Regions from separate parts of the Shewanella pealeana ATCC 700345 genome, predicted to be linked through region 3. Evidence: predicted binding sites of a transcription regulator. Region 3 holds the regulator's gene; each other region holds the start of a gene.

Region 1 (3,888 bases), 1.8 Mb from region 3:
GTGTTAGCTCAAAGTAATGAGTGGCAAACAGTGTCATTGCCTGTAACTGTTTAGCCAAATACTCGGCAGCAGACCATGCCAGAGATAGGCCGTCATAGGTCGAGGTTCCTCGGCCAATCTCATCCATTAAAACTAAGCTGTTTGGCGTAGCGTTATGCAAGATGTTAGCGGTTTCAGTCATCTCAACCATAAAGGTTGAACGACCCGAGGCCAAGTCATCTGATGCACCAATACGGGTAAATATTCTGTCTACAGGGCCAATGACGGCCTGCTCTGCAGGGACATAACAACCGATATGAGCCATAAGGGTGATCAAGGCTACTTGACGCATATAGGTAGACTTACCGCCCATATTCGGACCTGTGACGATCAGCATCTTACGCTGGGCGTTTAAAGTTACCGGGTTGGCGATAAATGGACTCTGGCTTACTTGTTCTACTACAGGGTGACGACCCGCCTCAATGTGAATACCTGATATGCTCGATAGTTCTGGGCAATGGTAATTAAGGCTCTCGGCTCGTTCGGCAAAGTTACATAATACATCTAGTTCGGCCGATGCTTGGGCGAAGTCTTGTAGTTCATGCAGCTTAGGCAATATAAGATCGAATAGCTGTTCCCATAACTGTTTCTCTAGCGCTAGGGCTCTGCCTTGGCTAGATAGCACTTTTTCCTCATGCTCTTTTAGCTCGGGAATGATATAGCGTTCGGTATTTTTCAGGGTTTGTCTGCGCTGATAGCTCAGTGGCACAAGATCAGACTCACGACGACTGACCTCGATATAGTAGCCATGGACTCGGTTGTAGCCGACTTTTAGTGTTGAAATTCCGGTTTGCTCTTTCTCTCGGGCTTCCAGTTCATGCAAGTAATCTGTGGCGCCTTCGCTCAACTTACGCCATTGATCTAGCTCTTCATTGTAGCCCTCGCGGATCACACCACCATCGCGAATAAGCATGGGTGGATTATCGACAACCGCACGCGAGAGTAGATCAACCTCCTCAGGGAACACACCAATCACTTGCGATAGGTATTTAAGGTGCGGCGCACTGGCGGCGCTTAGTGTTTGTTGTAGCTGAGGCAGTAAGGTCAGAGCTTGACGTAGGCGTGCAAAGTCTCTTGGGCGAGCATTACGCAGTGCAATACGTGCCGTAATGCGCTCTACATCTCCTAGGGCTTTCAGATCTTCTGATAGCGTCTCAAAGTCGCCAGTCATCATCAGTTCTGCTATCGATGCTTGTCTTGCTCGAATAATGTCATGATCGCGAAGAGGCTGGTGGATCCAGCGTTGCAGCATTCGGCTTCCCATAGGTGTAACGGTATTGTCTAGCACTGAAGCTAGGGTGTTTTCGCGGCCGCCCTGCAGGTTTACCGTAAGCTCTAAATTACGGCGGGTCGCGGCATCGAGCACTATGCTGTCTGACTGATTGAAGCGCACGATCGAGTTGATATGCGGCAGTGCTGTACGTTGGGTGTCTTTGACATACTGCATCAAGCAACCCGCAGCCTGTAAAGAAAGCCTCGCGTCTTCGATACCGAAGCCTTTTAGATCTTTAGTGCCAAATTGATTAAGCAGCATACGCTGACAGGTATCGTAATCGAACTCCCACTCGGGCCTGCGTCTTGTGCCATTCATACCCGCGATAAGACTCATCTGCGAGAAGTCTTCGCTATAGAGTAACTCGGCAGGGTTAGTACGTTGTAACTCAGCCTCTAAGGCTTCGGTATTGGCAAGCTCGGTGACAACAAAGCGTCCAGATGCGACATCTAAGGTTGCATAACCGTAACCCGTTTTGCCTTGGTAAAGCGCAGCAAGCAGGTTGTCTTGTCTCTCTTGCAGTAAGGCTTCGTCTGTTAATGTACCAGGGGTTACAATTCGTACGACCTTACGCTCAACCGGACCTTTTGAGGTCGCAGGATCGCCAACTTGCTCGCAAATCGCTACCGATACACGTAGCTGAACGAGCTTAGCTAAATAGCCTTCGACAGCGTGATAGGGGAGGCCTGCCATGGGGATCGGGTCTCCGCCACTTTTACCACGGGCCGTTAACGAGATCCCAAGTAGCTCAGATGCTTTTTTTGCATCTTCATAAAAGAGCTCATAAAAATCGCCCATGCGATAAAAGAGCAACATATCGGGATGCTGGGCTTTTAAGGTCAAATATTGACGCATCATAGGAGTGTGTTTTTCTAAGCTTTGGGGATCAATAGCGGTCATCGATTTGTTTTGCCTGTCATTTACTGTGGCACCTTAAAGTGCCTTACACAATATTGGCTCTAATATTAACAATATTTTGCCCGGTTTAGGCGGAATTCTTACTGTGTTTCAGTAAAAAATTACTGTAGATAAATCCTCTTATCCTAGAAGTGTATGATTTATAGATATTTATAAAATATTTTTACACAGTACTTGATACTGTATGATTGTACAGTATACTAGTTTCATATTGAGGCTCTAGCCAAGGCAAATCGAGTCATCACCCAAATAATAAATCAGTACCGCAAACGTGTTTGCGCTGTGATCCAGAGGATATAGGAATGAAGATAGATCCAAATAAAGAGAAAGCATTGAACGCTGTACTTGGACAGATTGAGAAGCAGTTTGGTAAAGGCTCAATCATGAAGTTAGGTGAAGACCGTTCAATGGACGTAGAGACCATTTCTACTGGCTCATTAGCTTTGGACGTAGCTTTAGGCGCTGGCGGCTTACCTATGGGACGTATCGTTGAGATCTATGGTCCAGAATCTTCAGGTAAAACTACCTTAACATTAGAAGTTATCGCTGCCGCTCAAAAGCAGGGTAAGACCTGTGCCTTTATCGATGCTGAGCATGCTCTTGACCCTATCTACGCTAAAAAGCTAGGTGTTGATATCGATAACTTATTATGTTCACAGCCAGATACTGGTGAGCAGGCGCTTGAAATCTGTGATGCACTAACTCGAAGCGGCGCCGTTGACGTTATCGTCGTCGACTCGGTTGCAGCATTGACACCAAAAGCGGAAATCGAAGGTGAAATCGGTGACTCTCACATGGGCCTTGCGGCGCGTATGATGAGCCAAGCAATGCGTAAGCTTGCTGGTAACCTAAAGCAGTCAAATACACTTCTTATCTTCATTAACCAAATCCGTATGAAGATTGGTGTAATGTTCGGTAACCCAGAAACAACTACGGGTGGTAACGCACTTAAGTTCTATGCTTCTGTTCGTCTAGATATCCGCCGTACAGGTGCGATTAAAGATCGAGAAGAGGTTATTGGTAACGAAACCCGCGTAAAAGTGGTTAAGAACAAGATTGCCGCACCATTTAAACAAGCTGAATTCCAAATCCTTTACGGTCAAGGCATCAACAGCACGGGTGAGTTGGTTGACCTTGGTGTACAGCACAAGTTAATTGAAAAGGCAGGTGCTTGGTACAGCTACAAAGGTGACAAGATCGGTCAAGGCCGTGCAAATGCCGGTAAGTATCTAATCGAAAACCCAGCAATTTCAGATGAAATTGAAACAACACTGCGCGCTATGCTTCTTGGCAACGGTGAGAAGGTGAGTGCAGATTCAGCTGACACCGCTGGCGATAACATCGATTTAGAGACTGGCGAAGTATTTTAAGCTAGATAACAGATAACTCAGTCTGTTGTCTGTGTCGCGGTTGCACTATGACTAATATAAGATGTACAACTTATATTAGTTAGCGCGCCGCGACTCTTCTCATAAGGAGCCTACAGCTCTCGTAAATAGACCTCTGTTCTTGTTAAGAAGCCAAGATCAAACCTTTCCGCTTATTCTTCCCTGTCAAACTTTCGTTATAGGATCATTGTTGTTAAATGCCGTTGCAAGACTCATTTTCATCAGTTTCCGCCTGTAGTACGACTGTCTTTGAAAAGCTCCAATCGTGTT
Region 2 (3,888 bases), 1.7 Mb from region 3:
TGAGAGAAAGACTAAACAAACAATCTACTGCACTGATAAATCAAGTGAGAGGTATGCTCGCTGAGTACGGCATTGTCATCACAAAAGGAAAAGCGTCTTTTAGGACAAAGCTACCAGATATTCTAGAAAATGCCGATAACGAATTAACAGTCAAAGGCCGAAGTGTTTTTTATCAACTATATGAAGAGTTTAATGACATTGAGAAGCGACTTAAAAACTGTGATGCCCAAGTTCAACAAGAGGTGAAAAGTAACCAAGTATGCCAGCGCTTAGAAAGCGTACCAGGCATTGGCCCTGTGACTGCCACAGCATTTTATGCAGCTGTTGGGCAAGGTAAAGATTTTACCAATGGGAGACATTTTTCAGCATGGTGCGGTCTAGTACCCAAACAGCATAGTAGTGGCGGGAAAAATAATTTGCTTGGTATTAGTAAGCGAGGAAACGCTTATTTGAGAACGCTATTTATCCACGGGGCAAGAACTGTCTTACAGCATAGTTCTAATAAAACTGACAGATTTAGTTGCTGGGCTAGCGCACTTGCAGAAAGGCGTGGCTTTAACAGAGCTTGTGTTGCCGTAGCTAATAAGCTTGCACGAATAGCGTGGGTTATAGCAGCAAGAGAAGATGAATACCGTATCACAGTATAAATTAATCATTAACGCGTCAACTTAACGAGATAATCATAAGTTTTGCTAACCACCAAGTTGCCAAGATAATTGATTTGATGATGAGACAGTCAGACTGTTCTGCTTAAAACCTTGCTTCGCCACAGGCTCTAAAGAAGCCGTAAGGATGATAAGGAAAGTAGAAGCAAATATCCATCAGGGCCAGAGGAGTACCTCAATAACAGGCCGAATATATGGGTGCAATGAACTCTTCTCAAAGTCGATATTAAATATCTTGCAAACCGGATGGGTCCATATATGGCGATTCTGAAGCGATAGCGATTTTCGAAAATGAGTGAGGCCCGTTTCTAATGCATGTAACTCCGTCGGGGCGTCATGGTGGATGCAAGGAGGATAAGGACGAGCAGTCCTCCTTGCTCGGGTGTGGGCGAAGCGCCACGACTTTGGTCAAGCGAAGCTTGATAGTTCCAAGACTAACCAACTTTGGGGCAAAAGTGAGTTACAAAACTCACAGGAAACACCCATTCCCCATCGGAGTTGCCGAAGTACGCAGATGACACATTACCTAAAAGAATGCTGTAGAGCCATCATGGATGATGGCTCAGGCTCGGAGGGACATGGCCGCTCTTTGGCATCCATGCCATCACGGCATTTGTGAATCCATTCACATCAGATGTCCCATCTGAGCCGTTAGTCAATTTTTATTGGAGTATGAGGATCAACAACTTCGTCGGGGCGGCTAGGGACTCTTTATGAAGGAAATAGGCAAGAGGGGGTAGCTGTTTCCCCCTTCTTGGCCGAGTGTGAGCTGGAAGCTCACGATTTTGGTCTGGCGCCAGCCTGATGCTTTAAGTCTCATGTGTGGGCAAAGCGCCACGACTTTCGTCAAACGAAGCTTGATAGTTCTAGGGCTAGCCTCCCCTTTTCGTTTTTTGAAAAACCGAATTTTTATTCCTACACTCATAAAAAGATAACAAAGATCTGTTTCAAATACCCCATAGACGCCATCTGCAAACTAATATAAATCTGAGCTAATACCAAAAGCCAAACCAAAAGCTAAACCAGAATGAAAACGTGATTCACCTCAACGGATTTACCAACAGGGTATTTACTGTATGAATAAACAGTATATACTGTTTAACCATACAGTGTTTTGATAAAGGACATCACTATGCTTTGCCAACTCAGCATCAACAACTTTGCTATTGTGCGTTTCTTAGAGCTCGACTTTAAAGCCGGCATGACCAGTATTACTGGTGAAACCGGTGCGGGTAAATCGATTGCTATCGATGCCCTCGGCCTATGTTTAGGTAACCGAGCCGACGCCAATACCATTAGACCTGGTGCCACTAAGGCCGAAGTAAGTGCCCGCTTTTTATTAGATGATACCCCAGCGGCAAGACGCTGGCTTGAAGATAACGACCTTGAGCTCGGAGATGAATGTATCCTGCGCCGCACCATAAGCAGCGACGGCCGCTCACGCGCCTATATCAATGGTAACCCTGTACCTTTGGCGCAGATAAAGTCCCTTGGTCAGTTGCTTATTGGTATTCATGGCCAACATGCTCACCACGCTATGCTAAAGAGTGAGCATCAACTGATCCTGTTAGATAGCTATGCTAACCATAAAATGCTGCTCGACAGTGTCGCTGCCAGTTACCACAGATGTAAAACCACTGAGAAGCAACTGCACCAACTTGAGATGTCGCAGCAGGAACGCTTAGCCCGTAAACAGCTACTGCAATATCAAGTTGAAGAGCTAAACGAGTTTGCTATCAATGAAGGCGAATTTGAGTCGATTGAGGCCGAACATAAGAAGCTGGCTAACAGCACTGCATTAATCGAACTGTGCCGTAATCAGCTTCATATATTGCAAGACAACGATGATGGCAGCGTTGAGTCGTTGCTCAACACCTCTATCAGTCAGGGTCAAGATCTTGAGAGTTATGATCCTGAGCTTGCTAGTGTACTTGCCATGCTTAATGACGCCCTCATTCAGGTGCAAGAGAGCAGCAGCGAAATTGAGCGTTACTTAGATGGCTTAGAGCTGGACCCCGAGTATTTTGCTCATCTAGAGCAGCGCCTGTCTAAGACCATGCAACTTGCCCGTAAGCATCAAGTAATGCCAAATGAGCTTTATACGCATCACCAAAGTTTATTGGAAGAGCTTGAAGACTTAGGCTCAGACTCTGACAAACTAGATGATATTCGTGAGCAGCTAAACGCAAATCGCGAAGCTTACCTGCAACACGCTAGAAAGCTCAGCCAAAGCCGTAGCCGTTACGCTAAAGAGTTAGATAAACAGGTGACTCAGTCTATCCATGAGCTCAACATGCCTAAGGGCAAGTTTACCATTGCAGTGAACTTCAATGAGGCAGTTATCACCCCAACAGGTTGTGACAGCATTGAGTTTTTAGTGTCAACGAACCCTGGTCAGCCGCTACAGCCTATCGCTAAAGTTGCCTCTGGTGGTGAGCTATCACGCATCGGCTTAGGTATTCAGGTGATCACCGCCAAGAAAGTCTCGACGCCTACGTTAATCTTCGATGAAGTCGATGTGGGAATTTCAGGGCCAACCGCAGCGGTTGTTGGGCGTATGCTGCGTAGCCTTGGCGAGTCGACTCAGGTCTTTTGTGTGACTCACTTGCCACAAGTTGCCGGTAACGGCCATCAACATATGTTCGTCAATAAGAGTAGCAAGGCTGGTCAAACTGAGACCTCTATGGTGGCGCTAGATAAAACCCAGCGTATCGAAGAGTTAGCGCGCTTATTAGGCGGCGACACCATCACCAACAACACCTTGGCTAACGCCAAAGAGTTGCTACTAAGTTAATTTTTAAAACTTATAAAAACTAAAACCCATAAAACAAAATGCAGAGCTAAGCTCTGCATTTTTTATGTTGCTAACTATTTGATGCTAACAGATGCGATTAAGCAAAGTAGTAGGCTAAGCCTTGTAGACATAGCATGGAAAAAATACCCGCTAAGACATCGTCAATCATAATGCCGAAGCCACCGTGAACCTTGGCATCAAGCCAGCGAATTGGCCATGGCTTTAAGATATCGAAGATACGAAACAGTACAAAACCCACAACTAACCATTGCCAACCCGCTGGCGCGGCTATCATGGTGATCAGTAGCCCAGCCACTTCATCCCAGACTATGGCGCCATGATCGTGTACCCCCATATCTTTCGAGGCTTTGTCGCAGATATAAAAACCCGCCAGCACACTCAATACCGTTAGGGCGATATACCAAGGCA
Region 3 (3,888 bases):
TCGCGATGCTTTGATCAATCGAAATGATATCGCCTAGGGGATCGCTTTCAATCTGCAACTTTTTAAGCTCTAAACCTTGAGAAACCAAGTCATGCCCCGTACCTTCTGGCACAGACGTATACTCGGTATATGGCTGCTCTTTTAATATGGTTAGATACAAGTCTAACTGCTTCTCTAGTTGAGAACGCTCAAGCGCATTTTGCTCAGAAGCGAGTAACACCATACTAGTTAAGGTCACAGAGCTCACCGCCGCCGCATCGTTGATGTTAGTCATCACACGATTAGCCAATGTGTTCACCACAGGCGTTAACCAGCTAGGCTTTTGGTCTGGGTCTTTAGCTATATCTTCACGCCAGCTAGGAGCCTGCTCGTTCAAGAAGTTATGCAAGGTGATCGGCTCACCGAAGTTAACGTAACCTTGGCCAAAGTTGCCTAGCTTACGAATGGCGCCAAATACCTGCCAAACTGACTCTTTCTTTTTCTTCTTTCCGCTCAACTCTTTATGGTAAGTCGCCACTTCCATTACATGGTCATAGCCTAAATACACTGGCACTAGCGTCACTGGGCGTTCAACACCACGCAGCACACTGTTTAGGGTCATAGCGAGCATTCCCGTTTTCGGCGCCAGCAGACGACCTGTACGCGAACGGCCACCTTCTGTGAAGTACTCTACAGAATAGCCTTTGGTAAATAGCTGATCTAAATATTCACGGAACACGGCAGTGTAAAGCTTGTTGCCACCAAAACTACGACGAATAAAGAAAGCACCACCACGGCGGAACGCAGGACCCGCAGGCCAGAAATTAAGGTTAATACCCGCTGCGATATGCGGCGGTACCATACCTTGATAATAAAGAATATAAGACAGTAGCAGGTAGTCCATATGACTACGATGACACGGCACATAGACAATCTCATGTCCGTCGTGGTGCAGCTGTCTTACCTGCTCGGCACCTTTAATGTTGATGCCTTTATAAAGCTTGTTCCACAACCACGTTAGAAAACGCTCTGCGATACGCACTAGGCTATCGGAGTAATCTGCAGCCACTTCATCAAGGTACTCCATCGCTTTAGCGCGAGCTTCGGCCTCGGTGATCTTCTTGCTTGCCGCTTCCTCTTTAATCGCCTTGGTAATCGAATCTGATTTAAGTAAAGCGTGGAACAGTGCCTGACGCTTAGGCAGCTGAGGCCCAGTCATCACTTTACGTTGGCGCTGAAAGTGCACTCTTGCGACACGAGCAAGCTTCTGTGCAATACGCTTATCAGTGCCGTGCTCATCAGCCATATAACGCAGTGAAACGGCATTAGAAAACTGCACGAAATTATGTCGACCCAAGAACAAGATCATGAGGCACTTGCGTAACCAAGTTGGGTTTTGGCGCTCGAGTACCGCTGCGCGCATAGTGTCGTCTTCTTTACCAGGGGTACGACCCCAATAAAGGCTCACCGGCACCAATTGAATGTCTAATTCGCGATTTTGTTTATGTACGCTAAGGAGTCTCTTGAAGCAATCTATGTACTGCTCACCACCTTCTCGCTGGCCGAAGAGAGGCTTACTCCCTTCTAGGCAGACCACTCGTGGTGCCTTAACCCCATTGACCTCCAGCTCCTCGTAAGGGCTTGGTAAACCAAGTTTCGCCGTCATTTCGCTAAGCGCAGCGATGTCACTGACAGATTCAGTCTTCATGACATAAGCGAGTGGTTTACTCGGATCTAAGTTGAGATCGTCGAATGGGTCGTGAGGCACAACGACAGTGTGAACTAATTGACGCTGTAACCAGCGTAAAGATTTGAACCAAAGAGAGTCTTGTTTGGACATGATTTATTTGCAATGTTAGTCGCTTCTAATAAGGCGCTAGAATAGCAGATATTGAAATAGTTTGCGCAATTCTCTTCTTACCGTACCGAATCCGGTTTGTACATTTATAGAACAATGACTTAGCTTAAAATTTAATAACTTAAGCCAATACACAATGATTAAATCGTGTTCATTTCAAATTCATTATCACTTTCAGTCACCCACCTTAATAAGCCGTTGGTATTAGATAAGACAAGATTACCGATGAATCGCAGATTTAAACCCTTTGCAACGAGTTTCATCTCGCTGGATTTATTTCATTTGAAACCGGATCCCACACAGCGAAAAAAAGTTATAACTGGTTATTACTTGCACTCACTAAATTACTGTATATACTAACAGGTACTGTATAGAAAGACAGGGTTAATAATGAGACCACTTACACCACGCCAAGCAGAAATTTTAGAGCTAATTAAACGCAATATTGCAGATACTGGTATGCCACCAACCCGCGCCGAGATCGCAAGGCGTTTAGGGTTTAAGTCTGCCAATGCTGCCGAAGAGCATCTAAAAGCATTAGCCAAGAAAGGCTGTATCGAAATTATGCCGGGCACGTCTCGTGGCATTAAGTTAACCCAAGAAAGTACTGAAGAGCCAGATTTAGGCTTACCACTCATCGGCCAAGTTGCCGCAGGTGAACCAATCTTAGCCCAAGAGCATGTTGAGCAGCATTATAAAGTCGACCCAGCTATGTTCCGCCCATCGGCTGATTTTCTACTGAGAGTCCGTGGTGACAGTATGAAGAATATCGGTATTCTCGAAGGTGATCTGTTAGCAGTACATAAAATAGAACAGGCTCGTAATGGTCAAATCGTTGTCGCTCGCGTCGAAGACGATGTCACCGTTAAGCGTTTCGAGAAGAAAGGCAACAAAGTTTTCTTACATGCAGAAAACGAAGACTACTCACCAATTGAGGTGGATCTAGCAAACCAAAGCTTAAGTATTGAAGGTTTAGCCGTTGGTGTGATCCGCAATGGAGACTGGCAATGAACAAACTATTAGGAGTTAGCCCACGTCACCCGGGGCTTTGGCAAGACAGACCGTCTACGAGCATGAGTGCAAACTCGGGCAATGAGATCACTAGCATGGTGACGAAGACTCAAGGCCGCGATGAGCTCACTCAGATTAGTGCTCAACTTTCACAGCTAAGCCAACAAGGCCGCTGGATTGTACTGATAAGCCCTCCTAATATTGGTTATAAACAGATGTTAGCGGCGGCAGGCGTTAGAATGGACCGGATTTTACTGGTCCACGCTAAAGACGAGGTTGAAACACTTTGGGCAATGGAAAAAGCATTGACCAGTGGCACCTCAAGCGCAGTAATCACCTGGACTAATTCGTTAGATGCTCGCGATAGCCGACGCTTACAGATTGTTGCTAAAAGCGCACGCGCTGTAGGCATGATTATCGAAAATGCCATTGAAAGCGCCGATGCAAACTCTACTGAAGTTAACAATAGCCATTTACTCGATAGTTCAGTAAGCGCTCAGGATTGTAGTTTTGTACAAGCGTCATTATTTGGCGCCATTCATTAATACACTCAGTTAACCCTCTTTCTAACGACCAAGTTTCAGCTAAAGACTCTTGGTTTTGCTAAAGCTCTCAATCGAGAGCTTTTTTATTGCCAAAAATTTATTTTCATAATAAGCAAATGAATCAAAAAGTGATCTTGATCAATATTTAAACACCAAGTAGTGTAGGAAGTGATAACAACGATATTTTGTTATATCCGAACGATTTAGTCGTCGGTCTTTGTTTCTGAACTTTAGATCCTGATCAAGAAACAAAGGCTGAAATCGGCCTGATATATTTCAGCCGTAAGTGCCTACGTGGTTACACAAACCAGTATTGAATACTGGAATACAATAGTCGCTGTCGTAATAACGACAAGTTTGACAAAACCACTCGCGCACTTTGAAGTCATCGTTGCTTTTTTGGGAACTGAAGAGTTTACATAGAGCAGAGACTTACTGTGTGACTCTTCTTTGTCTTGCTGACAGAGGAGAAGTCTAGTGAAGCAATTGTTGTAT
Region 4 (3,888 bases), 1.1 Mb from region 3:
TTAATTGACCTGCTAAATGCTTGCCCTAACGGCGTCATTCGCATGAGTGATGAAGTCGAAGGCGTGACTGAGACTTCGCTTAACGTGGGTGTAATTAGCACCGATGATAACGGCGTGCAAATACTTTGCCTTATCCGTTCACTGATCGACTCTGGTCGCAGTGAAGTTGAAGGCGTATTGACCTCGCTTGCTAATCTTGCTGGTGCAAATGTTGAATTCAGCGGTGCTTATCCTGGCTGGAAGCCGGACAATAGCTCACCAGTAATGGCAAGTGTGCGTGAAACCTACGAGGCGATTTACGATAAAGAGCCTACTATCATGGTGATCCACGCTGGTCTTGAATGTGGTCTATTTAAGAAGCCATACCCAGAGATGGATATGGTGTCTATTGGTCCGACTATTCGTTACCCACACAGCCCTGATGAAAAAGTTAACATCACCACAGTCGGCCAATACTGGAAGCTGTTATTAGCGGTACTAGAGCGTACACCAGTTAAAGGCTAATACTCTCTTAACTTCAAAGTAAAACCTAAAAGGCCACTTAGCTATTAATTAGCAGTAAGTGGCCTTTGTTTTTTCTAACGAGCCATTTCTGGCTATACACCTAAAAGCCTAAATCCAACTGCGAACTATCCACATCGCTATCATCTGTTGTCGAACTATTAGAAGCAAGGCCAACAGATACCCCCAAGAGACGAATGCCGCGCTCATGCTGTCTCTCCATCGCTTGTTCGAGTAACTGATAAAACAAGTTTACCGAGATATCATCACTGCGATGTTCAATCGTTGTCTGTTTAAAATCCTCAAACTTAATTTTAACCACCTGCTTGTGGATAGTCCTGTCCTTGGCACTGCGACTCACTCGTGCACCTAGCTCTTGAATAAGCTGGGGCATTACCGCTCGGCATTGTTCCAGCGTGTGAATATCTTTGGCTAAGGTGGTTTCAACCCCAACTGACTTTCTCTCTCTATTAGGGGAAATACCCCGCTTATCGACTCCTTTGGAACGCTCTATCAGCACAGTTCCAAATTTGCCAAAACGTTCAATCAACTGCGCAGGGGGGTACGCCTGTACATCACTGCAAGTATGCAAGCCTAAATCGGCTAATTTTTTAGCGGTAACCTTACCAACACCTGGAATTTTTATCAGCGGTAGTGTTTTAACAAACTCATTAATCATGTCTGGGCGGATCACATATTGTCCATTGGGTTTATTTAAATCTGAGGCTATCTTGGCTAGAAATTTAACCGGTGCGATTCCTGCAGATGCGGTTAGACCCGTTTCGGCCAAGATGTCGGCGCGAATAGCCTCGGCAATTAAGGTTGCTGAGCCCTTACAATGGGGACTATCTGTTACATCGAGGTACGCCTCATCTAGCGATAACGGCTCTATTAAGTAGGTATAGCGCTCAAATACAGCTCGGATCTGGCTCGACACCTCTTTATAGACCTGCATCCTCCCTGGAACCAGAATCAAATCGGGACATAACTTAAGAGCGTATCCTGATGCCATGGCTGAGCGTACGCCAAACTGACGCGCCTCGTAGTTACAGGTGCTTATCACTCCACGGCGATCGCTGCGCCCACCCACAGCTATAGGTTTTCCTCTTAATTCGGGAAAGTCACGCATTTCTACTGCGGCGTAGAAGCAATCCATGTCGACATGAATAATTTTTTGCAAGCCAATATCCTCCGAAAAGAATATTACTGTATATAAAAACAGTATTCAATATAAACCATACTTACTCAATGCCATACCAGAAAACCGAGAGTAAAAAATAAGCTATAACCTGACTGTTAGGCTAAGCGGCTGGTATTAGTATCTCGCCGACTAATCAAGGAAGCATAGGATATGCTTTAGCGTATTCTCTCTATTTAAATAATACCAACCACTTAAAAGTGAAAAGCCTAAATAGGCCCTGAACTGGTCACATGTTTAGTACGACTGGTATAACTGAGCCAACATACTCAGCTCTTCTGTAGATAAAACCGCATTTGATCTGATACTAGGAGGAGGTACTAGGCTTGTATTAGCCGATGTTTGCTCGTCGGCAGTCGGTGTTTCAAGGCGCTCAATAACCCATAGCAAGTAATCAAGCTGAAGCTGATTATCAGCATCTAGTTGAGTCTTATTGGTATGAGATGAAATCAACATCGCCCGCCCCCATGCAGTCAAGATAATATGGCTATGCGACTGATGCTACACTCTGTCTGTGCTCTGGCTTTATCCGTAGGCTTTACTCGCGAAAGCGCAAGATCAAAACCAATAACCGCATAGTCTAACGCTAGAATAACTCCGTGGAGCTGAATCCAGGCTGTATCAGGCAGTTAAACAATAATCCTTGCTATCAGTTAAGGGGCAGAGAAAAAATCGTAAAAAAAAGAGCCGCTACAGAACGGCTCTTTTAAATCATGTTTTTATCGCTTACATCTTACTCTGAAGGTAGTTTGGTAGGCCTACCTTATCAATCAACCCGAGTTGCTTCTCGAGCCAATACATATGATCGGACTCTGTTTCTTCGAGCAACACTTCTAAGATCTCACGGCTTTCGTAGTCACTTTTGACCTCACACAATGCAATTGCACTACGTAAGTTATCGGCAACTTGATACTCGTAGGCTAAATCATTCTTAAGCATCTGCTCGGTATCTTTACCAATGTTTAGCGGCTCTCGACTCGCGACGTCAGGCGTGCCCTCTAAAAAAAGGATTCTTTGCACCAACTTTTTTGCATGTTCACGTTCATCATCACTCTCGTGGGAAATACGCTCATGAAGTTCATTCAATCCCCAGTCTTCATACATTAAGCCATGAACAAAATACTGATCCATTGCCGATAGCTCACCAGTGAGCAACTTATTGAGCGTGTCGATGACTTCTTGGTTACCTTTCATGATCTTCTCCAACTAGCTCATTTTTGACTGCAAATAGTTTTGAATACCCATTAATGAGATAAGCTCTAACTGCGCCTCAAGCCAATCTAAATGTTCTTCTTCATCTTCTAGCAAATCTTCTAAAATATCTCGACTAACATAATCAGCCTCTAACTCACACAGGGCGATAACCTCTCGCAGTAATACCAGCTCCTCTTCAAGCATGACTTTGTCGCACTCAAGTATCTCTTGGCTATGTTCACCGATTCGAATTTTGTCTAACTGTTGTAGATTTGGCAGCCCTTCAAGGAACAACACCCGCTCAATTAACTTATCGGCATGCTTCATATCTTGAATCGATTTCTTATAGGCCTTTTCATCGAGCTCACCTAAGCCCCAATTCTTATACATGCGCGCATGAAGAAAGTATTGATTGATAGCGGTAAGCTCGCTGGTCAGCACCTTGTTAAGCTGACTAATGACCTTAGGTTGTCCTTTCATCTGTTCATCCTTAGTTAAATTGATCTATATCAATATTTATAACTTAGAACAAAAAGCAACCACTTACAAATATACTTTATATTTCAAAATGTTAGTAAAGATAACCATTCTCATTAGCGCTTCAATTCTTACTTAAGCGTAATGCGGAAGCAGGCGTGCTTTTATCTAGTTAAACTAGGCTATTAGCATATAGACGAATTTGAACCGTTATTGTTCTTTAAAAAAATATAGGCGGTATATATGAGTGCAGGCTGTAACAACTAGCCGCTTTAGTGAAAAATGATATAAAAAAGGCTCCTAAAAAGGAGCCTTAATTGCCGTAAGCTATGCAGAATTAAATAATGCGATTCTGCTCTAATTTCTCACGACGTTCTTGTTCAGCCATTCTGGCTTTACGCTTATCGCAAGGGTCATCACAGTCACAGGCTTTCTCGATCCCGAGTGCACCGAGACCACCACAGCTTCCAGCAACGGCTTGTCGTTTGACTAAATAGCCTATCGACATTAAGAAAAAG

Evidence for each region. The regulator LexA, encoded in region 3, represses DNA repair genes until DNA is damaged. The targets are predictions, from matches to a motif close to TACTGTATNNNNATACAGTA.
Region 1: the regulator LexA is predicted to act here: its motif matches at 2,409-2,428, upstream of recA (recombinase RecA).
Region 2: the regulator LexA is predicted to act here: its motif matches at 1,736-1,755, upstream of recN (DNA repair protein RecN).
Region 4: the regulator LexA is predicted to act here: its motif matches at 1,706-1,725, upstream of dinB (DNA polymerase IV).

What each region holds. Positions count from the first base shown of each region.
Region 1 is NC_009901.1:1,448,485-1,452,372, forward strand. It holds gene mutS (DNA mismatch repair protein MutS) at 1-2,212, opposite strand, end outside; gene recA (recombinase RecA) at 2,533-3,600, shown strand.
Region 2 is NC_009901.1:1,412,960-1,416,847, reverse strand. It holds gene SPEA_RS06115 (IS110-like element ISSpe2 family transposase) at 1-647, shown strand, start outside; gene recN (DNA repair protein RecN) at 1,798-3,459, shown strand; gene SPEA_RS06100 (phosphatidylglycerophosphatase A family protein) at 3,557-3,888, opposite strand, start outside.
Region 3 is NC_009901.1:4,855,241-4,859,128, forward strand. It holds gene plsB (glycerol-3-phosphate 1-O-acyltransferase PlsB) at 1-1,819, opposite strand, end outside; gene lexA (transcriptional repressor LexA) at 2,228-2,848, shown strand; gene SPEA_RS20985 (cell division inhibitor SulA) at 2,845-3,393, shown strand; gene coxB (cytochrome c oxidase subunit II) at 3,871-3,888, shown strand, end outside.
Region 4 is NC_009901.1:3,795,488-3,799,375, forward strand. It holds gene SPEA_RS16275 (aminoacyl-histidine dipeptidase) at 1-504, shown strand, start outside; gene dinB (DNA polymerase IV) at 605-1,681, opposite strand; gene SPEA_RS16285 (hypothetical protein) at 1,937-2,155, opposite strand; gene bfr (bacterioferritin) at 2,426-2,893, opposite strand; gene bfr (bacterioferritin) at 2,906-3,373, opposite strand; gene nqrM ((Na+)-NQR maturation NqrM) at 3,708-3,888, opposite strand, start outside.